DNA from 3 places in the Thermoanaerobacter sp. X514 genome. Region 2 is predicted to be linked to each of the others. Evidence: a T-box and tRNA genes for the amino acid it is inferred to sense, from the RefSeq annotation. Region 2 holds a T-box; the other regions hold tRNA genes.

Region 1 (8,155 bases), 130 kb from region 2:
TGCAGGCAAGATAATTGTCTTCTTTAGTGACATCATCAACAATTATAGTATTTTTTTCTGCAACAGCTCTTCCACAAACTCCCTGTCCTACTTTAATTCTCACATGCTCTGTAGGTCTACCAATATAAGGTCCTATTACTAACTCTCCATCCTTCATGAAATAAAAACCTGTCCAATTGTAGTAAGGAACATTGTCTGCTAATATCTTAACAACTTCACCATAAAATTCATCCATATCATCAATTTCTCTTGCCTTTTGGTCAATCCTAACTAATAAGTCATCAAAAACTTTTCTTTTTTCCATCTTTTCAGCTCCTCTGTAAAAAATTTATCAATATAATTTTACCATTAAAATATTGTAAAATAAAGTAGTTCTTTTTTACCACTATATCTGGATCGATAATAGTTTTTATCTCATTACCTTTAGGAAATCTAACACCAAAAAATGACAAGTATACGTTGTATGGTCTATTTTTTAGATAATCGTAAAATTGCTAAAAAACTGCCTCAAGGGCAGTGTTTAATTGTAAAATTGTTTATTGGGGTCATTTAAAACCCTTCTAATCATCCAATAGGCCAAAATTAAAATGAAAGGTGTTACTAACTGAGTTAAAGTAAAAAATCCTATTCCCCATTTTTCATTTAAATATACAGGCCATATTAAAGGATTGTCTCTTACGGTTTCTTCAATTAAACCTCTCATCAATTGATAATAAAATATAAAAGACCAAAATTGATATCCATCAGGCATATGTTTTTTTTGTATATAAAAATACCTTATAAGAAGAATTATTCCCATTGCAACTCCTACCAGCTGTGCAGGCCATCTGCCAAAAGCAAATTCTGTAGGCCTTCCTAATACTTCTTGGTTAAATATATTGCCTATTCTGACTAATATATTACCAATTGAAAGTCCTAAAACAGCAAAATCCTCCAAAGGATTTATCCTCACACCTTTTTTACGACAATAATAAAGCCCTGCCAAAAAACCACCTAAAACTGCTCCATGCCAAGATAATCCGCCCTCATAAATTTTTAAAACCTGAACAGGATCTTTAATAAACCACTCAGGGTAATTTGCCAACACAAACATAAGTCGGGCACCTACAACTCCCGAAATTACTACAATCATCAAAAGATTAAGCAAAAAATCTTCATCGTAGTTCAATTTCATAGCTTGTCGGTACAAATAATATCCACCAATAGCAATGGAAATAGCCATAAAAATTCCATACCAATGAACGTCAATAGGTCCAATTTTAAAAGCATAAGGGCTAATTGTCGGAATGTACATTATACAACCTCCATACAATAGTTTTTAAACAGAAAACTCTGATAAGATTTTCATTATAATACCATTCTACAGCATTTCGATAATATGTCAAGAGGCGACTTTTATTTCCTTACAATGCTTTTATGTGGCCCTGAAATAAAAAGAATCTTCCAAACCATAAAAAGTTTTGGCACCAAATAGGCAATAAAACAAAAAACCCGGTACTAACTAAGTACCGGAAACTCGCTATTTTACTGGTGGGGTTAACAGGAATCGAACCTGTGACCTCTACGATGTGAGCGTAGCGCTCTGACCAGCTGAGCTATAACCCCACTTTCTATATTTTTATTATACACATCCTTCTAAAACATGTCAATCTCAAATTTTTTAATACAAAGAAGGAATTTAAACGTTTTAATAGAATTTATAATATAAAACCACTTAGTTGCATAATAACATATACTATATAGTAAAAATCGCCAAATAAGAATATCATTTTGTGTTATATCTTTGCCTTGGAAAGAATTAGGATTTATAGTAGAGGAAAAGAAACTATATTTTAGTTTAAAATAAAATCCCTCAAAAGAGGGATTTTATTTTGCTAATTCATATATAGCGTGAGCATAAATTTTTGCATTTAATATCAAATCTTCAATTTCTATATATTCATCCGCTTGATGTGCTAACTCTGGCTTGCCTGGGAAAACAGGCCCAAAAGCCACTGTGTTAGGCATCTCTTTCGCGTAAGTTCCTCCACCTATTGCTAAAAGCTCTGCCTTCTGTCCTGTCTGTTCTTCATAAACCTTGCTCAAAGTTTTTATCAAAGGATGGGCTGGTGGGAAATACAAAGGTGGCTGATGGAGCATGTCTTCTATTCTCATTCCATTAGTTTTGATTTTATTCTCAAAAATATTCATCCAATCCTCATATTTATATTTTACAGGATACCTGATATTTAAACCTAATACTCCTTTGCTTTCATCTAATTGAATTGTACCAACGTTAAAAGTCAATTCTCCTGTTTCATCTTTTAAGTATATTCCAAAAGTTTTTCCGTTTGTTTCTATTCCAATATTTGTAGCGAAGAAATGTATAAAATCTTTGACATCGCTATCTTCTAAATCGATTCTGTCAAGGAAGAGAAATAGCTGCATTATAGCATTTTTCCCTAAGTGTGGAAGGCTGCCATGAGCCGAAACCCCTACTGATTTGATTACAAGCATTTCGTCTTTTTCTTCAGCCTTCAAATTGTAACCCGTCTCTTTTACGAAAGCTTCTAGCTTATCTTGAATTTCTTTCTTCTTATTTGCCTCTTTTACCTTTAATCCAGCTTCACAAAAGCCTGGCACTACATTAGGCCTTTCTCCACCTTTGATGTATTTTATAACTATATTGCTGGGCTTTTTATTAAAGTCTTTTACTACATTAAACATTGTTATTCCCTTTTCTGCATATATGATGGGATATTGAGCATCAGGAGTAAAGCCCATTGTAGGCGCTTCATCGTGTTTTAAATAATAAGGAATTTCATGAGAACCAGTCTCTTCATTTGTACCAAATAAAATCCTCACTCTTCTGGAAAGTTCTAATCCTGCATCTTTTATAGCTTTTAAGCCATATAAAGCAGCGATTATCGGTCCCTTATCATCTACAGTACCTCTTCCATATATCTTTCCATCATGGATTTCAGCACCATAAGGTGGATAAGTCCACCCATCACCTTCTGGAACCACATCTAAATGTCCCAAAACTCCTATCATTTCTTCTCCTTCGCCGTATTCTGCATACCCTACATAGCCATCCACATTTTTAGTTTTTAAGCCTAAACTTTGTGCAATCTCTAAAGCTTTGTCCAATGCCTTAGCAATACCTTCTCCATAAGGCATTCCTGGTTTCGGTTCATCTTGTACGCTTTTTATCCTGACCAACTCTTGAACTGATTTTATAATGTCATCTCTCATATTGTCTATGTAGGAATTTAAATCCATAAAAATCCCCCCAATACTTTGGTAATCACACCTTCTATTATATGCTTTCATTTAAATGTTTTCAATATGTTTTCACCTTTTTGTAATTTCTTCTTCAATCACTCCTCCAGAATATACTTTGAATTCATCTATTCAAATAGTAAGAACCACCATAGCAACAATCTTCCATGTATTTGATTTGGTACCAATATCGTACTAGTTTTTTTGCTTTAACTCTCTTTTTTATCTTGCTGTATTTAATTATACAATGAGCCAACTTTTGTCTTATTAGGTTTTTGAAAATTTTTTGTTGACCTAATATTTCCTATATGCTAATATAGGAATATAGGAGGTGAATCCCATGGCAGAAAACATCTATGAACTCCGCGCAGAATTTTTTAAGGCCCTTTCTCATCCGACAAGGCTGAAAATTTTAGACGTAATTTTAAATGAAAAGGAGATTTGCGTATGCGAAATTGTAAATAAAATAGGTGTAGATCAATCAACAATATCAAAACATTTAAATATATTAAAAAAAGCTGGCATTTTAGAAAGCAAAAAAGAAGGTCTTTCAGTATTTTACAAAGTAAGATTCCCTTGTATGAAAGATTATTTTATCTGTATTGACAAAACCATAAAGTGTGATCTTGTAACTAAGGTTTCCTTTATTGACTCCAGTAAGTAGAAAGTTGAATAATTTTGTTAATATTAAAATTTATCAAAAAGGAGGCCACAAATGAAGGAAGAAATTAAAAAAATTCTAGTCATTGCAGGTGTTTTCTTTTTTGTTTACTATATGCCTTTAGAGAGTATGCACTTTAAAGGGGCTGTCATAGAATCCCTTTACATGCTTCAAGATTATGCAAGGCATCATGTATTAACCTGCTTAATACCTGCTCTTTTCATAGCAGGTGCAATTTCAAACTTTATTTCCCAGCAGGCGGTTATGAAATATTTCGGCGGTGGGGCAAAAAAATGGCTTTCCTACGCGGTCGCCTCAGTATCCGGAACAATTCTTGCTGTTTGCTCGTGCACGATTTTGCCACTTTTCACGGGAATTTATAAAAGAGGAGCTGGTCTTGGTCCCGCAATAGCGTTTTTGTATTCGGGACCTGCAATAAACGTCCTTGCAATAATAATGACAGCAAGAATTTTGGGATACAAATTGGGAATAGCAAGGGCAGTTGGGGCAGTGTTATTTTCAATTGTTATTGGCTTAATCATGGAAATAATATTTAAAAAAGAAGATGTGGCAAGGTTGTCAAAAATCTATCAAGTTTCAACAAAAAATGAAGGAAGAAGCCTATTGCAGGATTTTTTGTTTTTTGCAAGCCTTGTATTTATATTAATTTTTGCAGCATGGGGTAAACCCGCACAGCCTGTAGGATTTTTCAGTACTGTATATAACGTAAAATGGTACTTGACAGTATTTTTCCTTGTGATCCTTACAATAATCCTTGTTAAATGGTTCAAAAAAGAAGAAATTACCTCATGGATTGAAGCTACTTGGAGTCTTGCCAAACAGATACTTCCCCTTCTTTTTGCAGGTGTTGCGATAGCAGGATTTTTAATGGGAAGGCCTGGGTATGATGCGGGAATACTCCCCTCAAGGTATGTTGAAGCTCTTGTCGGTGGAAACTCATTACTTTCAAACTTCATTGCTTCAATAATAGGTGCTTTTATGTATTTTTCTACTCTTACAGAAGTTCCCATAATTCAGGGCCTTTTGGGTTACGGTATGGGGCAAGGTCCTGCCCTCGCACTTTTGCTCTCAGGACCTGCTTTGAGTCTCCCCAGCATGCTTGTAATTAATAGCGTCCTCGGACCAAAAAAGACTGTTACCTATGTAAGTTTAGTAATTATAATGTCGACTTTTATTGGATTTGTTTTTGGAAATTTTTTTAAAGCTATTTAAAAAAATTTATGATAAATTAAAATGTTTATATGAAAATAAAATAAATAAATGAAATTAAAGGAGGAAAATATAATGAATATTAAAATTCTTGGAATGGGATGCGCAAAGTGCAAAGCTTTGGAGGAAAATACAAAGGCTGCATTACAAGAACTAGGAATTGAAGGAGAAGTCGAAAAAGTTCAGGATTTAAATAAAATTATAGAATACGTAATGATTACACCTGCTCTTGTGATTAATGAAGAAGTCAAAGTTGCAGGCAGAGTTGCAACAAAAGATGAAATTAAAAAATACATTGAAGAATATACAAAATAAGAGGTGCGATTTTTGCACCTCTTACTCTACTTCATAAACTTCAGAAACAAACCCTTTTGCATAGTTAGCCAACTTGTAAGCTTCATCGTCAACAAATTGGCAAGCTCCGTCCTTCTGATGAAACCTTGTTGAAAATCTCAAATGAATAAGGTGATTTTTATTTTCTTATAGAATTAATTATTCAAGCTCTGAAGCGGAGCAGGAATCCTGCCACCTCTTTTTATAAATGTATCGGCGGAAAAATTGTTTACTTTCATAACAGGTGCGTGTCCCAAAAGTCCACCAAATTCGACATGGTCTCCTTCTTTTTTGCCGGGTACAGGGATGATCCTTACAGCTGTTGTCTTTTTGTTTATCATGCCTATTGCCATCTCATCTGCAATTATTGCTGATATAGTTTCGGCTGGCGTGTCCCCAGGTATTGCAATCATGTCAAGCCCAACAGAACACACGCATGTCATTGCTTCAAGCTTTTCTATTGATAGCGCACCTGCCTCAACAGCGCTTATCATTCCTGCGTCTTCACTTACAGGTATAAAAGCACCGCTTAAACCTCCAACATAGGATGATGCCATTACACCGCCTTTTTTGACGGCATCATTTAAGAGCGCCAGTGCTGCTGTTGTACCAGGTGCACCGCATTTTGAAAGTCCCATTGCTTCAAGTATGTTTGCGATACTATCACCAATTTCGGGAGTTGGTGCAAGCGACAGGTCAAGTATGCCAAAAGATGTGTTTAATCTTTCTGCTGCAAGCCTTCCTATAAGTTCACCTGCACGTGCAATCTTAAAGGAAGTTTTTTTAATAATTTCGGAAATTTGACCAAAATCAGCTTTGTTATCAAGCTTTGAAAGTGCTGCTAAAATTACGCCTGGTCCACTTACGCCAACATTAATGACGCATTCGCCTTCACCTACACCGTGAAAAGCACCCGCCATAAATGGATTGTCTCCCGGCGCATTACAGAAAACTACAAGTTTAGCTGCACCTATTCCGTCTTTGTCTTTTGTAAGTTCGGCGGTTTTTTTAATTATTTTCCCCATTAAAGCTACGGCATCCATATTTATACCTGCTTTTGTTGTAGCTACATTGATTGAAGAACAAACCCGTTCAGTAGAAGATAATGCTTCAGGTATTGAATTTATTAATCTTAAATCACCATCAGTAAAACCTTTGTGTACAAGTGCCGAGTACCCTCCGATGAAATTAACCCCGACTTCTTTTGCTGCAGCATCCAGTGCCTTTGCTATTTTTATAAAATCTTCCGTGCTTTTTGCGCTTTCGGAAATTAAAGCTATTGGTGTTACAGAAATGCGTTTGTTGACAATAGGTATGCCAAATTCTGATTCAAGGTCATTTGCTACTTTTACGAGATTCTTTGCCTTTTTTGTAATTTTATCGTATATTTTATTTGATAAAGTTTCTACATTATCGCTTACGCAATCTCTTAAATTTATACCCATTGTTATAGTTCTTATGTCAAGTTTTTCAGCTTGTACCATACGTATGGTTTCTTCTATTTCATCAAACGCAAATCTCATATCAATCCCTCACAGTCTATGCATTGCCCTGAATATGTCTTCTTTTTGAATATCAATCTTAAGTCCCATTTTCTCTCCAAGAGAATTTAAGTTTTCTTTTAAAATATTAAATTCCACTGTACTATTTGATATATCAACAATCATAATCATAGTAAATATATCCCTTAAAATTGTCTGGCTGATGTCGAGAATATTTATATTTGCTTCAGCTAACAATTTTGAAACAGAGTAAATAATACCGACCTTGTCTACTCCAATTATGGATATAATCGCTTTTTGCACATTCACCAAAACCACTCCTTGCCCTATTTCTGTATAGTATACTATAGTGCGAATATATTTGCAAATATACATTTTTTAATTGTTTTTTCGTAGTTTTATGTAATATAACTTTTGTGTTCCTATTGTTAACCCATATCTCCCAACTCATACATCACTATGGAACACACACTAATAGCTGCTGTCTCTGTTCTTAAAATCCTCGGTCCCAAACTCACAAGTTTAGCGCTATACCTTAAAGCCAAATCAACTTCCTCTTCTGAAAATCCTCCTTCAGGACCTACAAAAATAGCAACTTTTTTAATATTTTTTACTCCATCTAATACTTCTTTTAATTTTAAAGTTTTTTCTTTTTCGTATGGGATTATACATAAGTCAAATTCCTCAATTTGCTTTAATGCCTCCTCAAAAGAAATAGGCATACAAATTTCGGGCAATGACGTTCTGCCCGATTGTTTACAGGCTTCCCGAGATATCTTATTCCATCTTTCAATTTTTTTGTTTAAATTGCTGTTTTTTATATCTACAACCGAATAGCGAGTTATAATGGGAATAAATTTTTTAACTCCTATCTCTGTACATTTTTGAATTATTAATTCCATTTTATCTGACTTGGGCAAACCCTGAAATAATGCAATTTCAATTGAACTTTCAGTATTCGATTGTAATTTGCTTTCTAAAAATAAAATTACTCTGTTTTTTTCTACGCCATAAATAGATGTTTGATATTCAGTAGAACCGTCAGATATTACAATTTCATCTCCTTTTTTCAATCGAAGAACATTTATTATGTGATGAGTATCTTTTCCCTCTATATAGGCAAAATTTTCTTTTATTTTTTCTTTATCAACAAAAAATTTCCTCATAA
Region 2 (8,155 bases):
AGACATTCTCTCTGTTTCTTTAATCACTGTATTTAAATATTTTTCTCTTTTTTCTTTATCGTCTCCATAGTAGTCTAAAAGCATTTCAGAATATCCACGTATAAGGCCAAGAGGTGTTTTTAAATCATGGCTTATATTTGCAATCAAATCTTTTCTGAACTTGTCTGTGATAGATAACTGTTTTACCATTGTGTTCATAGATTTTGCAAGGTCTCCTAATTCATCGTCTTCTTTGTAATTTATTTTGACATCTAAATTTCCAGAAGCGATTTGGTGAGCAGCATTTTTCAAAATTTGTATAGGTCGAGTAAACTTTTTTGACATGTAAATTGACACAAATAAAATTGCTGCTATTGTGACGACAAAAATCCGCCAAAAAACTTGTTTAAAAAGATTGACAGAGTCGTTTATAGCGGCGATAGGGATGCTCATTATTAAAGTAGCGGGTTTTCCGTTATATAAAAAAGGCCTTACAATAGAAAGATATTCTATATGCAAAAAAGGATGCTCATATTTTACAACTTTTACAGTGTTTATAGGGTGAAGAAGTACTTCAGGGATTCCCAAACCTCGACCGTATCCTCTGTTATTTCCTGCAATTATTATGTTGTTTTGTGTCATTGCGACGACTTGGGCATTAGATTTGTCAATAAGTTCACTTATAAGCATTTCATCGTTGTTATTTATTGCTTCTACAATTTTTTCACTGTAATTTTTAAGTTGATTTATTTTGTAATAAGAGTATATCTTATTAATAAAAACTACTTGAGTAAGCCAAAACATAGATAAAATTATAAGGCCTATGATAAGGTAAGAGATAAAAAGCTTTTTTCTTATTCCTTTCAAATTTATTCACCATCCAATTTGTAACCTATTCCCCACACTGTTTTTATGAGTTTGCGCTTTTCTCCTAATTTTTCTCTTAACTGTTTTATATGGGTATCAACTGTTCTTAAATCTCCATAAAAATCATATCCCCATACTTCATTAAGGCACTTTTCGCGGGATACAACTTTTCCTTTATTATCTATTAAGAGTTTTAAAAGGTCAAATTCTTTTGGCGTAAGGTCAATTTTTTCTCCATCAACCGTGACTTCTCTAGAACTTACATTTATAGAAATTCCTTCATATTCTGTTTTCCCCTCTTCTTCTGAAGCTCCATAAGTTCTTGACAAAATTGCTTTAACGCGAGCGATTACTTCTTTAGGGCTAAAAGGTTTTACAACGTAATCATCTGCTCCTAATTCAAACCCTAAAAGTTTATCATACTCTTCTCCTCTTGCTGTTATCATCATTACAGGCACTTTTGACTTTTCTCTAATTGTTTTTAAAAGGCTCCAACCACTTATATCTGGAAGCATTATATCTAAAAGGATTATGCTTATATCTTTATTATTATTAAAATATTCAAGCCCTATTTTGCCATTTTCAGCTACCAATACTTCATATCCATTATTTTCTAAATAAGTTTTTAAAATATCTCTCATTCCTTCTTCGTCTTCAATTACTAAAACTTTTTGCATAAAAAACACCTCCCATCTTTAGTTTAATTATTTTTTAATCAGTTTACAATATTTAAAATTAAACTTCACACTTTCCTCACAAATTATATAAAATTACTTCAAACTATTTGGGTATCATAAAGAATGAAAAAGGAAAAATTTAAAAGGAGGTATCCATATATGAAGAGAAACAAATGGTTAATAGTTTTAGCAGTTGTATTGGCTTTAGCAATTCCTTTGACAGTTTTTGCAGCAAATACTGATTCACCACTGACAAACAGCATAAAAGGCTTTTTTGGAATTGACACATCAAAGCTTACACCAGAGCAAGAGCAAATAATTACAGATTACAACAAAAAAATAGCCGACCTTGAAAAAGAGTTTATAAACAAACTCTTATCAGAAGGGCTTATAACTCAACAACAAGCAGATAATATAATTAAAAACATTGATAGCAAAGTTTCTAAAGCAAATCAAGACAATGTTCCCTTCTTCATTGGTGGCGGAAGAGGATTTGACAAAGGATATTTTGGAATAGGCCCAATTGATACTTCAAAGCTTACAGAACAACAAAAAGCAGCTTTGACAGAAATATACAAACAAATGGCGTCACTTCAGAAGGATATAGTAAACAAATTGGTATCTGAAGGATTATTGACTCAAGACCAAGCAAACAAAATCACAAGTGCGATAGATAATGCAATAGCTAATGCTGATAAAAAAGGTTATGCTATGTTTGGTGGCAACGATGGATTAGGGTTTATTTTGAGAGGTGTTGATCCATCTAAATTGACAGACCAGCAAAAGAATGAGTTAATCAATTATTACAAACAAATGGCACAATTGCAAAAACAATTAGTTGATAAATTTGTAAGCTTTGGAGTTATTACTCAGGACCAAGGAAATACGATTAAAAATAGAATTGATACAATGGTAAAAAATATAGAACAAAACGGATTGCCTCAAGGATTTTTCAAACATTTTGAAGGAAAAAGAGGAGATTTTAAAGGTAAATGGCAAAATGGAAATGGACAAACCAATACTGCTCCTCAAGGGTATAGTAACTCTCTCTAATTGAATTTTTTGAATAAAAAGAGATGGTTAAATGCCATCTCTTTACTATTTTCAAAACTTTGCATAGTAGGAACCCTCATATTACTCTAAAAAAATGTTCATACATACTTCACAAATCCAATATAGTTACCTCAAACTAAAAGGTTATTATATAAGTGTAGCAAATAAAAAACAAAATTCAAAAAGGAGTGTGGTTTTAAATGAATTTCAAAAAGGTAGTAGCAGTAGTACTTACAGGAGGTATGCTTTTAAGTGGAATAGCTGCTTATGCAGCAACAAATGGAGACACAACTAATTCCTCTGCACCAGGTCAATATTCTACGACAGCACCAAGGTATGGCATGTCTAAAAATGCAGATTTTCTTGCAAAACTGACTGGTAAGACAGCAGATGAAATTTTAAGTGAACTTCAATCAGGGAAAACAATAGTTCAGATTGCAGAAGAAAATGGCATAACACTTGACAATCTGAAAAAAGCTTTAATTGAACAAAAAGAAGAGTTTATAGACCAATTAGTTAAAGATGGTAAAATAACTCAGGATAGGGCTGATACAATCAAAAAAGCCATTGAAGACAGAATAAATTCCTGGGATGGAACATGTCAATATGGTAAAGGTTCAGGTGCTGGCTTAGGTCTTGGACTTGGAAAAAATAGCAATGGCAATACAGGTGTAGGCTTGGGAGCAGGTTTTGGTGCTAAAGGAGCACATAAAGGAGTAGGTTATAGGGGAGGAAACTTTGGACCAACTGTTCAGCAGTAAAGAAAAAGGCAAGGAATCAACCTTGCCTTTTTTCATAGGACTCTACAATAGGCTTTAACTTTAAAGTGAGATACGAAGCGATACTTGCCTTGATTAAGTCGCCAGGTATAAAAGGAAGTGCTCCCACTAAAAAGGCTTTTTTAAATGGCATTCCTGTAACAAAAGAGAGCTGAGTTACTCCCAAAATATAAACAAGAATTATTGCAAACAGGACATATGTTAAAAAAACATTGATAAAATTTGCTTTTTTATTTTTTAAAGTCAAAGAGATTAAAAAGGCTGCAAAGGGCCAACTTAAAATATATCCTCCTGTAGGACCTATTAAAATATTTAGTCCTCCGGTAAGTCCTGCAAACACAGGTATTCCAATAGCGCCTAAAAGGTCAAAAATAAAAAGGCTCAAAAATGCTGATGTAGGATTTAAAAGTCCTCCGGCTAACATAACTGCAAAAGTCTGCCCTGTGATAGGTACTGGAGAAAAAGGCAAAGGTATTTTTACAAAACCCATTATAAAAGTAATAGCAGCAAAAAGAGAAGCTAAAACCCTGTCTTTAGTTTTTATCATATTTTTCCTCCTCATTGTGTTATTACACCAATTATTATATTTTTTTTAAAAAGAATTGTCAACTATTTTTACATAATGGTTAACAATTCTTTAGAAAAGTAGCCCTCTTAAATTTTTAAGAGGGCCAGTAGAATTTTAACTATCTCCATCATCAAATTTTAAATCTGCCATATCATAAGTGAATTCCGCTAAACGAACATTTAAGAAAATTGGTATATCAGTTCGTATTGCTAAAGCTATAGCATCACTGGGCCTTGAGTCTAATTTTATAACTTTATCCCCTTGTTTTATATAAAGCTCTGCATAATAAGTGTCATCTTTTAAATCAGTAATTACAACTTTTTCAGGTTTTCCTCCAAGTTCTTCAATAACAGATTTTAAAAGGTCGGGGGTTAAAGGGCGAGGCGGTGTAATTCCTTGAAGAGGGATAGCTATGTTTTGGGCTTCCAATGGACCTATGACGATGGGCAAAACTTTCTTTTCCTCTTCATCTGTCAATAGGACGGAGAAATTTCCTTCTACGTCCATTGTAATTGCCTTAACATGAAATTTTAACATTTTTTACACCTCGATTTAAAACATCTTCTTATTATCATTATATCATACTTATGCAAATTTAATCTGATTGTTTGCTTTAAAACAACTTAACTGTTGACAATTCATGAGATTTTATATATATTATATATCAAATGGAATATAAGGCTATGAAAGAGAGGAGTAAGTGTATACTGGCTAAAGAGAGGGATATCCCATGGGCTGAAAGGATTCCCGCCAAAGGTACACTGAAGGTAGCTCTGGAGCCTGTAAACCGAAGTTCAGTAGGTTTAAACGGGTCTGCCCGTTATAGCTTGAGTGATAAATAAAGGTGGTACCGCGAAATGCCCTTTCGCCCTTTGTGGGTGAAAGGGTTTTAAAATTTTACGGAGGGAGTGTAAGGCATGAAAGAGATAGCTAAGACGTACAATCCAAAGGAATTTGAAGATAGAATTTATGCTTTTTGGATGGAAAAAGGATATTTTACTCCTAAAATAGACCCTGAAAAACAGCCATTTACCATTGTTATACCGCCTCCAAACATAACAGGGCAATTACATATGGGACATGCACTTGACAATACTTTGCAGGACATATTGATAAGATGGAAAAGAATGCAGGGTTATGCAGCTTTGTGGATACCTGGCTCAGACCATGCCAGCATTGCGACGGAGATAAAAGTTTTAGACACGATAAGAGAAGAAACGGGGCTCACAAAGAAAGAAATAGGAAGAGAAGAGTTTTTGAAAAGGGCATGGGCATGGAAGGACAAATACGAAAACCGTATTTTAAGCCAATTAAAAAAGTTGGGTTCTTCTTGTGATTGGACAAGGACACGCTTTACTATGGATGAAGTATGTTCAAGGGCGGTAAGAGAAGTTTTTGTCTCCCTCTATGAAAAAGGGCTCATATATAGAGGAGACAGGATAATAAATTGGTGTCCAGACTGCAACACTGCTTTATCTGATGCGGAAGTGGAACATAAAGAGCAAAAAGGGCATTTGTGGTACATCAAATACCCCATAAAAGGTGAAGATGGATATGTAGTTATAGCTACGACGAGGCCTGAGACGATGCTGGGGGATGTAGCAGTTGCTGTAAATCCTGATGATGAAAGGTATAAGGATGTGGTAGGTAAGACTTTGATACTGCCACTTGTAGGAAGAGAGATACCTGTAATTGCTGACAGTTACGTTGACCCTTCATTTGGAACAGGTGCTGTAAAAGTTACACCTGCCCATGACCCAAATGATTTTGAGATGGGATTAAGACATAATCTTCCATTTATCAATATAATGAATGAGAATGCGATAATCAATGAAAATGGAGGAAAATATAAAGGTCTTGATAGATATGAGGCGAGAGAAAGAATAGTCGAAGACCTCAAAAATCTCGGACTACTTCTAAAAGTTGAAGACCACGTTCACAATGTGGGGCATTGTTACAGATGCGATACAGTAGTTGAGCCTCTACTTTCCAAACAGTGGTTTGTAAAGATGGAACCTTTAGCTAAACCTGCTTTAGAGGTTGTAAAAGAAGGAAAAATAAAATTTGTGCCAGAACGGTTTGAGAAAATATACACTAATTGGTTAGAAAACATAAAGGATTGGTGTATTTCCAGGCAATTATGGTGGGGACACAGAATTCCTGCCTGGTACTGCGATGACTGTGGTCATATAACTGTATCGCGTAAAGACCCGCAAAAATGTGAAGCTTGTGGAAGCCCCCACATACATCAAGACGAAGATGTATTAGACACTTGGTTTAGTTCTGCACTTTGGCCTTTCTCTACTATGGGTTGGCCGGAAGGAACAGAAGACCTCCAATACTTCTATCCTACTGATGTTCTTGTTACAGGATATGACATAATTTTCTTCTGGGTTGCAAGAATGATTTTTATGAGTTTGGAATTCATGAAAGAAGTGCCATTTAAGCATGTTTTGATACATGGTTTAGTCAGAGATGCTCAAGGTAGAAAAATGAGCAAATCTCTTGGCAATGGGATAGACCCATTAGAGGTTATTGAAGAATATGGGGCAGACACTTTAAGGTTTACATTAGTCATAGGAAATGCCCCAGGAAACGATATGAGGTTTAGTCAAGATAAAGTTGAACTCAGCAGAAACTTTGCAAATAAATTGTGGAACGCTTCAAGGTATGTGTTGCTGAATTTAACTGATAATGATACTAACCTTTATACAGATGGGTTGACTATTGCTGATAAGTGGATTTTGACAAGGTATAACAACATAGTAAAAGAAGTGACAGAGAATTTAGAAAAATTTGAGTTAGGAATAGCTGCGACAAAACTTTATGACTTTGTGTGGAGTGAATTTTGCGATTGGTATATAGAACTTAGTAAACCTGTGTTATACAGTGACAACCTTGAAGCTAAAAAGGTTACAAAGTCTGTTCTAAGATATGTGCTTGATAATACTTTGAGGCTTTTGCATCCTTTTATGCCTTTTATAACTGAAGAAATATGGCAGAATTTACCTCATGAAGGCGAGAGCATAATGATTGCTGAATGGCCGAAATACAAAGAAGAACTGGATTTCACTGAAGAAGCGAAAAATGCTGAGATTATAATGGAAGCTATTAGGACCATTAGAAATTTAAGAGCAGAAGCAAATGTTTCCCCTTCTAAAAAAGCAAAAGTTATTGTGGCTGTTGAAAATGAAAATTATGTAAAGGTGTTTGAAGTGGGCACAAATTATATAATGAAACTTGCAGGTGCTAGCGAAGTTGTAATTGAAACAGATAAAAGTAAAATTCCTCATAAAGCTTTGAGTGGAGCAATAGAAGGAGGATTGGTGGTACTTCCACTTGAGGATTTAATTGACTTAGAAGAAGAGATAAAGAGGCTTAATGAAGAAAGACAAAAAGTGATAAGCGAAATTGAAAGAGCACAAGGGCTTTTAAATAATGAAAATTTCGTCAAAAAAGCGCCAGAAAAAGTAGTTAATGCAGAAAGAGAAAAATTGGAAAAATATACTACAATGCTTAAAAACATAGAGGAAAGACTTAAGTTATTAAAGAGTTAACCTCTAGGGGGATTTGTATGTTATCTTTGTTTAAAAGGCAAAAAAAAGAGCCTCAACTGGTGATAAGAGAGGCTAAGATAAAAGATGCGAGGGGGATAATAAAGCTTTTAAGCAGTGTTGGAAGAGAAAAATTGTATATGGTGTCAGAGACATTTAACTGGTCTGAAGAGGAAGAAAAACAGCTTATAAAAAATTTAGACCGCAACAAAGATTTGATCCTAGTGGCAGACTACGGTGGAGAAATCGTAGGCTGCCTTACTCTCTTTCGTTATTATGGAGGAAGGTCTCCTAAAGTACAACATGTAGGAGAAATAGGTATAAGTATAGACGCTCGATTTAGGAATATAGGAATCGGAACAAAATTGTTTACAGAAGCTATTAATTGGGCAAAAAGCAAAGGTTATGAAAAACTTTGCCTTAGTGTTTTTAGTACCAATGAAGTAGCAATACATCTTTACAAAAAATTTGGCTTTGAAGAAGAGGGAAGAAGAAGACGACAGTTTAAGATTGGAGATGAGTATGTAGACGAAGTTTTAATGGGGTTGTTTTTATAAAATTAGTCTTTATAGGGGAGGGATTTAAATGAATTATGAAGAGGCGATTGGTTACATACACGGCATATATAAATTTGGTATAAAATTGGGGTTGGAAAATATAAGAAAATTATTGGACTAC
Region 3 (8,155 bases), 850 kb from region 2:
CTCGGCTTACAGACTTGCTCACATGTGTTTAAAAATACCATAATTTTGTGGTATTTTTTATTTTTTTTTATACAAAATTAAAAAAATGTTTGATCCATAAATTTTTGTTTGATTTAAAAGTTGTTTTTTGCTAATATTATATATGGGCAAAACTATTATAGAAGGAGAGATTTAAATGAGCATACATATTGGGGCTAAAGAAAACGAAATCGCTCAAACGGTGTTGTTGCCAGGAGATCCTTTAAGAGCTAAATATATAGCAGAAAATTTTCTTGAAGATGCAAAATGTTACAATGAAGTTAGAGGAATGTATGGTTTTACAGGATATTATAAAGGGAAAAGAGTGTCAGTTCAAGGAACAGGGATGGGAGTACCTTCCTTGTCTATTTATGTAAATGAGCTTATAAACAGTTACAACGTGAAAAATCTTATAAGGATAGGTACTTGTGGCTCTTTACAACCAGATATCAAGCTTAGAGATATAGTAATTGCCATGAGTTCTTCGACAGACTCTGCAATAAATAAAATTAGATTTAATGGTATGGATTATGCTCCTACAGCAAGTTTTAAATTATTAAAAAAAGCCTATGATAAAGCAATGGAGTTAGGGATACAACCTAAAGTAGGGAATATTCTTACAACCGATACTTTTTATAACGATGACCCAGACAGTTGGAAACTATGGGCGAAGTTTGGTGTTTTGGCAGTAGAAATGGAAACGGCAGGACTATATACTTTGGCTGCTAAGTACAATGTAGATGCTCTTACAATATTGACAGTGAGCGATAGCTTGGTTACCGGAGAAGCAACGACAGCTGAAGAAAGGCAAAAGACTTTTATGAACATGGTAAAAATTGCACTAGAAATAGCTGAATAATAATTTTTTAAAAGAGGATAACCTTGTTTATCCTCTTTTAAAATAATCGAAAAAGGAGCTGATAGTTGATGAAACCTTTAAAATTTAAGCCTATTTTTATGGAGAGAATATGGGGAGGTACTGCATTAAGAGATAAATTTGGATTTGATATTCACGAGGGTAAAAAAATTGGAGAATTGTGGACAATATCTGACAATAGAACAGCTGTCAGTGTAATTGAAGGTGGAGAATTTGACGGGCAAAAATTAAGTGATATAACTTACAAATTTTCTGAGGATATATATGGCAAGGGGGTAAATTATCAAAGATTTCCTTTGCTTATCAAAATAATTGATGCGCAAGACAAACTTTCTGTCCAAGTTCATCCAGATGATGAATATGCTTTTAAATACGAAAATGGCGATTCTGGAAAAACAGAGATGTGGTATATAATAGATGCAAAACCAGGGGCTAAACTTGTATGTGGTTTAAAGGAAGGAACTACAAAAGAAGAATTTAAAAGGCTATTGGAGGAAGAAAGATTAGAAGAATGTTTAAAAGAAATAGAAGTAAAACCAGGAGATGCTGTTTACATACCTTCAGGGATGGTGCATGCTATAGGTGAAGGAATACTTATTTGTGAAATTCAACAAAATTCAGACCTTACCTATAGAGTGTATGATTACAATAGAGTAGATGAATTCGGCAGGAAGAGAGAGTTACATATAGAAAAAGCATTAGATGTTATAGATTTTAATTTAAAAACAGATAAAATAATACCTGAATTTGAAGAAATACAAGGCGGACGCATATCTCACGTTGTTAAATCTCCATATTTTCAGGTAAGTATAATTGAAATAAATAAAGAAGTAGATATAGATACAAAGGGAAAATTTAACACTTTAACAGCTGTAGAAGGATATTGTAAAATTGCCTATACTGAAGGCACCACTGAATTAAAAGCAGGAGAGACTGTATTAATACCTGCTTCTATTCCGAGTTATACAATAGAGGGAAATTGCAAGGTGCTCAAAGCTTATATATAGAAAGCGTAAATATTGACAACCTTTTATTAAAATTGTATAATAAAAAAGCAAGGAGTGGGGTTATAGCTCAGCTGGTCAGAGCGCTACGTTGACATCGTAGAGGTCACAGGTTCGATCCCTGTTAACCCCACCAATAATATGAAGGCTTTCCGCATCTATTTAATGTCGGAATTTTTATTTTGGTGCCGTTTTGGTGCCCAAAAATTTTTCTATTTTTTGTATGGCTTCTTTTTTTATTTCAGGAGTTGTAGCTAAAAATTATCCTACAGTAACTGGACCGCTGGGGGATATATACCGGCCTTAGGAAAATGGAGAACTGTGCCGGGTTTTTTGTGGCCTGCGACCTGCTCTTTCTGAACGCAGAGCTCATAAAAGAATTGCTCAACGGCTTCGAGAGCTTCAATGTGGTGTGCTCCCGATACCGGGACTGCTGGAGCCTCTTCACGCCGTTTACAACAAAAACTGCATTGATGCCATCGAGGTCCTTCCATCGAGGTTATTATTGAAAAGAGTGGTCCCGTTCGGATCAGGGACCTTTTTGTTCTGGTCAGAACCCGCCTCAAATTTTTTGCATTAATACCAGTGAAGACTATGAAAGAGCGCTGTTGTTGGAAAAGGATTCGATTCCGGTAAACCGATTTTTAAGGAGGGTTCACTCGTGACCTTACTGGAACTTGCCATAATACTGGGAATATCCAGGATCGGCGGTTATCTGGCGGCAAGGTTCAACCAGATGAACGTACTGGGCCAGATCATCGCCGGCCTTCTCATAGGACCTTCGGTCTTCGGCTTGGTCCACTCCGATTATGTGCTGGAGTTCATGGCCGAAATAGGTGTGGTCCTGCTAATGTTCCTGGCAGGCCTCGAGACCGACACGTCGGAACTTATAGCGTCAGGATTTTCGTCTACGGCCATCGCCGCCGGAGGGGTTATAGTGCCCTTCGCTGCAGGTGCTTGGGGCGGACTGGCTGCGGGTGTTACCCTGCCCGAGGCCCTGTTCCTGGGGACCATGTTGACAGCCACCTCTGTCAGTATAACAGTGCAGGCACTGAGGGAAATGGGAAAGCTGAATTCAAAAGAGGGTATTGCCATTATGGCTGCTGCGGTAATCGACGACGTGATAGGTATAATCGTCCTCACCTTTGTGACCGGCTATATCTCCGGTGGAACCAGGATCCTGCCGCTGATGGAGAAAATAGGAGTATTTGCGGTCGCAGTGGTAGTTATTACAGTCGTGCTTCGGAGATACGGTGAACGCATAATGGAATTAATGAGACCGGGAACCAGGATCATAACCTTCGCCTTGGTACTATGCTTTAGCGTGGCTTACTTCGCCGAAAAGGCGGACATTGCCGCCATCACCGGTGCTTACATAGCGGGCTTGATTCTTTCAAACTACAGTACAAAAGAAAAAATTGTCCGCGGCATAGAAGAAATAGCCTACCTTTTCTTCACGCCCATATTTTTCATCAGCATCGGACTGAAGACTGATGTAAGGGCTGTGCTAGGCGATATCGGCTTCAGTCTTATCATAATAGCCATTGCTGTGCTCGGCAAGATCATCGGCTGCGGGCTGACGGCAAGGCTCGTGGGATTCAACTGGAGTGAGGGCTTTACAGTAGGCGCGGGCATGGTGCCCAGGGGAGAAGTGGCCCTGATCATCGCCAACCTGGGCTTGAAAAAGGGTATTGTTTCCCAGAGGATTTTCGCTGTTTCGGTGCTGATGGTTCTTGTAACTACTCTTATTGCCCCGCCGCTTTTAAAGCTGTTTTTCCATAGGGCAGAAAATACAGAAAACGGGGAGTGAAGGCAATGTACCTGATCGTTATCATCCTTAACCGGCCAGAACTTTTAAAAAAGCTCCTGACGGTAATGAAAAGGAACGGGGCCAAGGGGGCCACGGTGCTGGACTCCATGGGTCAGGGCGTTATTATGAAAAGTTTTGAAGAAGACAGGTCAATGATCGCCAGCATTAAAAAATTGAAAGAAGAGGGACTTTTCGTGAATAAGACCATCCTTTCGGTTATAGAAGACAAGCAAAAGCTCCAGAACATAGCCGATGCCGTAGAAAGAGAGATAGGTAGTTTCGCCGAAGACAGCGAAATGGGTATAATGTTTTCTGTGCCCCTCAACATGGTTAGGGGCGGTAAGCTCGGCCGTTACGATGGGCCATTCGAATAAGAAAAGACTCTTAGAGTTGTGCTCATGAAAGGAACAGGATCAGTAAGGACCGTAGCCTGCACAGTAGCTATAAAAGCAAGAGACTTTAAATTGCATATAAAAAGGTTTGCAACAAAATAAGAGGTGCAAAAATTGCACCTCTTATTTTGTATATTCTTCAATGTATTTTTTAATTTCATCTTTTGTTGCAACTCTGCCTGCAACTTTGACTTCTTCATTAATCACGAGAGCAGGTGTAATCATTACGTATTCTATAATTTTATTTAAATCCTGAACTTTTTCGACTTCTGCTTCAATTCCTAGTTCTTGTAATGTAGCTTTTGTATTTTCCTCCAAAGCTTTGCACTTTGCGCATCCCATTCCAAGAATTTTAATATCCATTGTATTTTCCTCCTTTAATTTCATTTATTTGCTTTATTTTCATATAAACATTTTAATTTTATCATAAATTTTTAAAAGAAAATCATTTAATCTAAAATAGTTTTAAAAAAAATTTCCAAAAACAAATCCAATAAAAGTCGACATTATAATTACTAAACTTACATAGGTAACAGTCTTTTTTGGTCCGAGGACGCTATTAATTACAAGCATGCTGGGGAGACTCAAAGCAGGTCCTGAGAGCAAAAGTGCGAGGGCAGGACCTTGCCCCATACCGTAACCCAAAAGGCCCTGAATTATGGGAACTTCTGTAAGAGTAGAAAAATACATAAAAGCACCTATTATTGAAGCAATGAAGTTTGAAAGTAATGAGTTTCCACCGACAAGAGCTTCAACATACCTTGAGGGGAGTATTCCCGCATCATACCCAGGCCTTCCCATTAAAAATCCTGCTATCGCAACACCTGCAAAAAGAAGGGGAAGTATCTGTTTGGCAAGACTCCAAGTAGCTTCAATCCATGAGGTAATTTCTTCTTTTTTGAACCATTTAACAAGGATTATTGTAAGGATCACAAGGAAAAATACTGTCAAGTACCATTTTACGTTATATACAGTACTGAAAAATCCTACAGGCTGTGCGGGTTTACCCCATGCTGCAAAAATTAATATAAATACAAGGCTTGCAAAAAACAAAAAATCCTGCAATAGGCTTCTTCCTTCATTTTTTGTTGAAACTTGATAGATTTTTGACAACCTTGCCACATCTTCTTTTTTAAATATTATTTCCATGATTAAGCCAATAACAATTGAAAATAACACTGCCCCAACTGCCCTTGCTATTCCCAATTTGTATCCCAAAATTCTTGCTGTCATTATTATTGCAAGGACGTTTATTGCAGGTCCCGAATACAAAAACGCTATTGCGGGACCAAGACCAGCTCCTCTTTTATAAATTCCCGTGAAAAGTGGCAAAATCGTGCACGAGCAAACAGCAAGAATTGTTCCGGATACTGAGGCGACCGCGTAGGAAAGCCATTTTTTTGCCCCACCGCCGAAATATTTCATAACCGCCTGCTGGGAAATAAAGTTTGAAATTGCACCTGCTATGAAAAGAGCAGGTATTAAGCAGGTTAATACATGATGCCTTGCATAATCTTGAAGCATGTAAAGGGATTCTATGACAGCCCCTTTAAAGTGCATGCTCTCTAAAGGCATATAGTAAACAAAAAAGAAAACACCTGCAATGACTAGAATTTTTTTAATTTCTTCCTTCATTTGTGGCCTCCTTTTTGATAAATTTTAATATTAACAAAATTATTCAACTTTCTACTTACTGGAGTCAATAAAGGAAACCTTAGTTACAAGATCACACTTTATGGTTTTGTCAATACAGATAAAATAATCTTTCATACAAGGGAATCTTACTTTGTAAAATACTGAAAGACCTTCTTTTTTGCTTTCTAAAATGCCAGCTTTTTTTAATATATTTAAATGTTTTGATATTGTTGATTGATCTACACCTATTTTATTTACAATTTCGCATACGCAAATCTCCTTTTCATTTAAAATTACGTCTAAAATTTTCAGCCTTGTCGGATGAGAAAGGGCCTTAAAAAATTCTGCGCGGAGTTCATAGATGTTTTCTGCCATGGGATTCACCTCCTATATTTCCTATATTAGCATATAGGAAATATTAGGTCAACAAAAAATTTTCAAAAACCCAATAAGACAAAAGTTGGCTCATTAATAATTAAATACAACAAGAAAAAAAGGGAGTTAAAACAAAAAAACCAGTACGATATTGATATTGATACCAAATCAAATACATGGAAGATTGTTGTGGAGGTGCTTATTAAAAATAGTACAATCCAGATTCTGACAAAGTTTATCTATTTATTGAAATTTTAGGAGGTCCGAATCAGGAATATTAAAAGCCGCCACGACAAAGTGAAAAGGCAGATGCAAAAAGTATCTGCCTTTTTGTATGTGCGCCCGGCATGGGCGATAACTAGGCGGTGAAAGTCCGCTGTGGGCTTGGTAGTGGGAACCACTAGCCAAGAGCAAGGGTGTCCATCGTGAGGTGGAATCTGAAGGAAGCTTAAGGCAAAATCTCGGTCTGATGAACAAGAACCAGATAAGAGGCTGAATTGGGATGGATGAGTTTGCGTAACAAAACGAAGTCCAACACTACCCGAATCCCATACAGTAAATCTGGCAGATATATGAGATGAAAGTTATCGTTCTTACCCGGGGAGGTCTCAAGGATAAGTCACTAAAGTGAACTCTGAAGTGACAACCCATACAGTGATGTATGGTTGAACCTTGAGAAGTCAGCAGAGGTCATAGTACTTATCTAGTCATGAATAGATAAGGAAGGGCCGAACGTTAGGAGGTTTTGGAAATCTTATGGACTCGAAAGATATGCAGAGACTGCAGACAACTCAACAAAGAGGCTATCCGTTGAATAGAGAAATGGAATTTCAAAAGACAACGGAAGTGCATAGTATATCATCGGCGTCAAAAGATAGAAGAAACGATGTACAAAGATATACCAGCAAGATGCTTGAAATGATAGTAGAACGAGGAAACATGAGAGCAGCATACAAGCGCGTTGTTGCAAATAAAGGAAGCCATGGAGTCGATGGGATGGAAGTAGATGAACTTCTACCGTATCTCAAAGAAAACTGGCCAACCATAAAACAACAACTGCTGGAGGGGAAATACAAACCACAACCAGTGCGAAGAGTAGAAATTCCCAAACCAGATGGAGGAGTAAGACTACTAGGAATACCTACAGCACTAGATAGGTTAATACAACAAGCAATAGCCCAAATACTAAATAGAGTCTACAACCATACATTTTCTGATAGCAGTTATGGATTCAGACCAGGACGCAGTGCAAAAGACGCAATAAAAGCCGCAGAAGCATATATAAATGAAGGATATACATGGGTTGTAGATATGGACTTAGAAAAGTTCTTTGACAGAGTAAACCACGACATAATAATGTCCAAACTAGAAAAGCGGATAGGAGACAAAAGAGTACTAAAGTTAATAAGAAGATACTTAGAATCAGGAGTAATGATAAACGGAGTCAAAGTATCAACAGAAGAAGGGACACCCCAAGGAGGGCCATTAAGTCCCCTATTAGCAAACATAATGTTGGACGAACTAGACAAAGAACTTGAAAAGAGAGGACACAAATTCTGTCGGTACGCAGATGACTGCAACATATATGTAAAAAGCAGGTCTGCAGGAAACAGAGTAATGAAGAGCATAAAGAAATTCATAGAAAGCAAATGTCATTTCTCAAATTAATTTAGCCCAAAACCGATAAAATTTTTCAGATTAAATAATCTTGTGATAAAATTAATGCTAAAGGAATTTGATAAATTTTTTTCAGATTCCTTTAGCATTAATTTTAATTGGAGAGGTTACTTATGCAAATAGTTTTCCATGTTGATAACATTGAAGAGTATTTACGAAAGGGCAAAGATTACAATTTCCCTGCCCCGCCAGATAGATGTCCTTATCCCGATTGCAAGTGTAGAGTAAAACTAAAAAAGCACGGGTTTTATTACCGTTACTATTTAGACGGATCCAACTGTATAAAAATAGCCATAAGAAGATATATATGTCCTGTGTACAAAAGAACTCTTTCCTACCTTCCTGATTTCTGTCTCCCCCATTTTCA

The links. A T-box is a leader RNA that pairs with one kind of tRNA and senses whether it is charged. The one in region 2 lies ahead of TETH514_RS11130 (valine--tRNA ligase), so its partner is inferred to be a tRNA-Val.
Region 1: it encodes a tRNA-Val, which carries the amino acid that the T-box ahead of TETH514_RS11130 (valine--tRNA ligase) is inferred to sense. The anticodon was not compared.
Region 3: it encodes a tRNA-Val, which carries the amino acid that the T-box ahead of TETH514_RS11130 (valine--tRNA ligase) is inferred to sense. The anticodon was not compared.

What each region holds. Positions count from the first base shown of each region.
Region 1 is NC_010320.1:2,079,232-2,087,386, forward strand. It holds gene TETH514_RS10410 (GAF domain-containing protein) at 1-304, opposite strand, end outside; partial or broken gene TETH514_RS13200 (Uma2 family endonuclease) at 381-494, opposite strand; gene TETH514_RS10415 (prolipoprotein diacylglyceryl transferase) at 521-1,294, opposite strand; tRNA gene TETH514_RS10420 (tRNA-Val) at 1,529-1,605, opposite strand; gene pepV (dipeptidase PepV) at 1,867-3,261, opposite strand; gene TETH514_RS10430 (helix-turn-helix transcriptional regulator) at 3,602-3,925, shown strand; gene TETH514_RS10435 (permease) at 3,977-5,155, shown strand; gene TETH514_RS10440 (thioredoxin family protein) at 5,228-5,467, shown strand; gene TETH514_RS10445 (PFL family protein) at 5,641-7,008, opposite strand; gene TETH514_RS10450 (ACT domain-containing protein) at 7,018-7,296, opposite strand; gene TETH514_RS10455 (16S rRNA (uracil(1498)-N(3))-methyltransferase) at 7,416-8,153, opposite strand.
Region 2 is NC_010320.1:2,211,887-2,220,041, reverse strand. It holds gene TETH514_RS11160 (cell wall metabolism sensor histidine kinase WalK) at 1-846, opposite strand, end outside; gene TETH514_RS11155 (response regulator transcription factor) at 849-1,523, opposite strand; gene TETH514_RS11150 (YckD family protein) at 1,683-2,576, shown strand; gene TETH514_RS11145 (DUF2680 domain-containing protein) at 2,777-3,337, shown strand; gene TETH514_RS11140 (biotin transporter BioY) at 3,354-3,902, opposite strand; gene TETH514_RS11135 (bifunctional nuclease family protein) at 4,038-4,460, opposite strand; T-box leader at 4,598-4,799, shown strand; gene TETH514_RS11130 (valine--tRNA ligase) at 4,841-7,480, shown strand; gene TETH514_RS11125 (GNAT family N-acetyltransferase) at 7,498-8,034, shown strand; gene TETH514_RS11120 (folylpolyglutamate synthase/dihydrofolate synthase family protein) at 8,063-8,155, shown strand, end outside.
Region 3 is NC_010320.1:1,357,397-1,365,551, forward strand. It holds RNA gene rnpB (RNase P RNA component class A) at 1-25, shown strand, start outside; gene deoD (purine-nucleoside phosphorylase) at 176-877, shown strand; gene TETH514_RS06680 (type I phosphomannose isomerase catalytic subunit) at 946-1,902, shown strand; tRNA gene TETH514_RS06685 (tRNA-Val) at 1,959-2,035, shown strand; gene TETH514_RS06690 (cation:proton antiporter) at 2,561-3,709, shown strand; gene TETH514_RS06695 (hypothetical protein) at 3,715-4,083, shown strand; gene TETH514_RS06700 (thioredoxin family protein) at 4,225-4,464, opposite strand; gene TETH514_RS06705 (permease) at 4,567-5,736, opposite strand; gene TETH514_RS06710 (helix-turn-helix transcriptional regulator) at 5,788-6,111, opposite strand; partial or broken gene ltrA (group II intron reverse transcriptase/maturase) at 6,868-7,761, shown strand; gene TETH514_RS06720 (DUF6431 domain-containing protein) at 7,902-8,155, shown strand, end outside.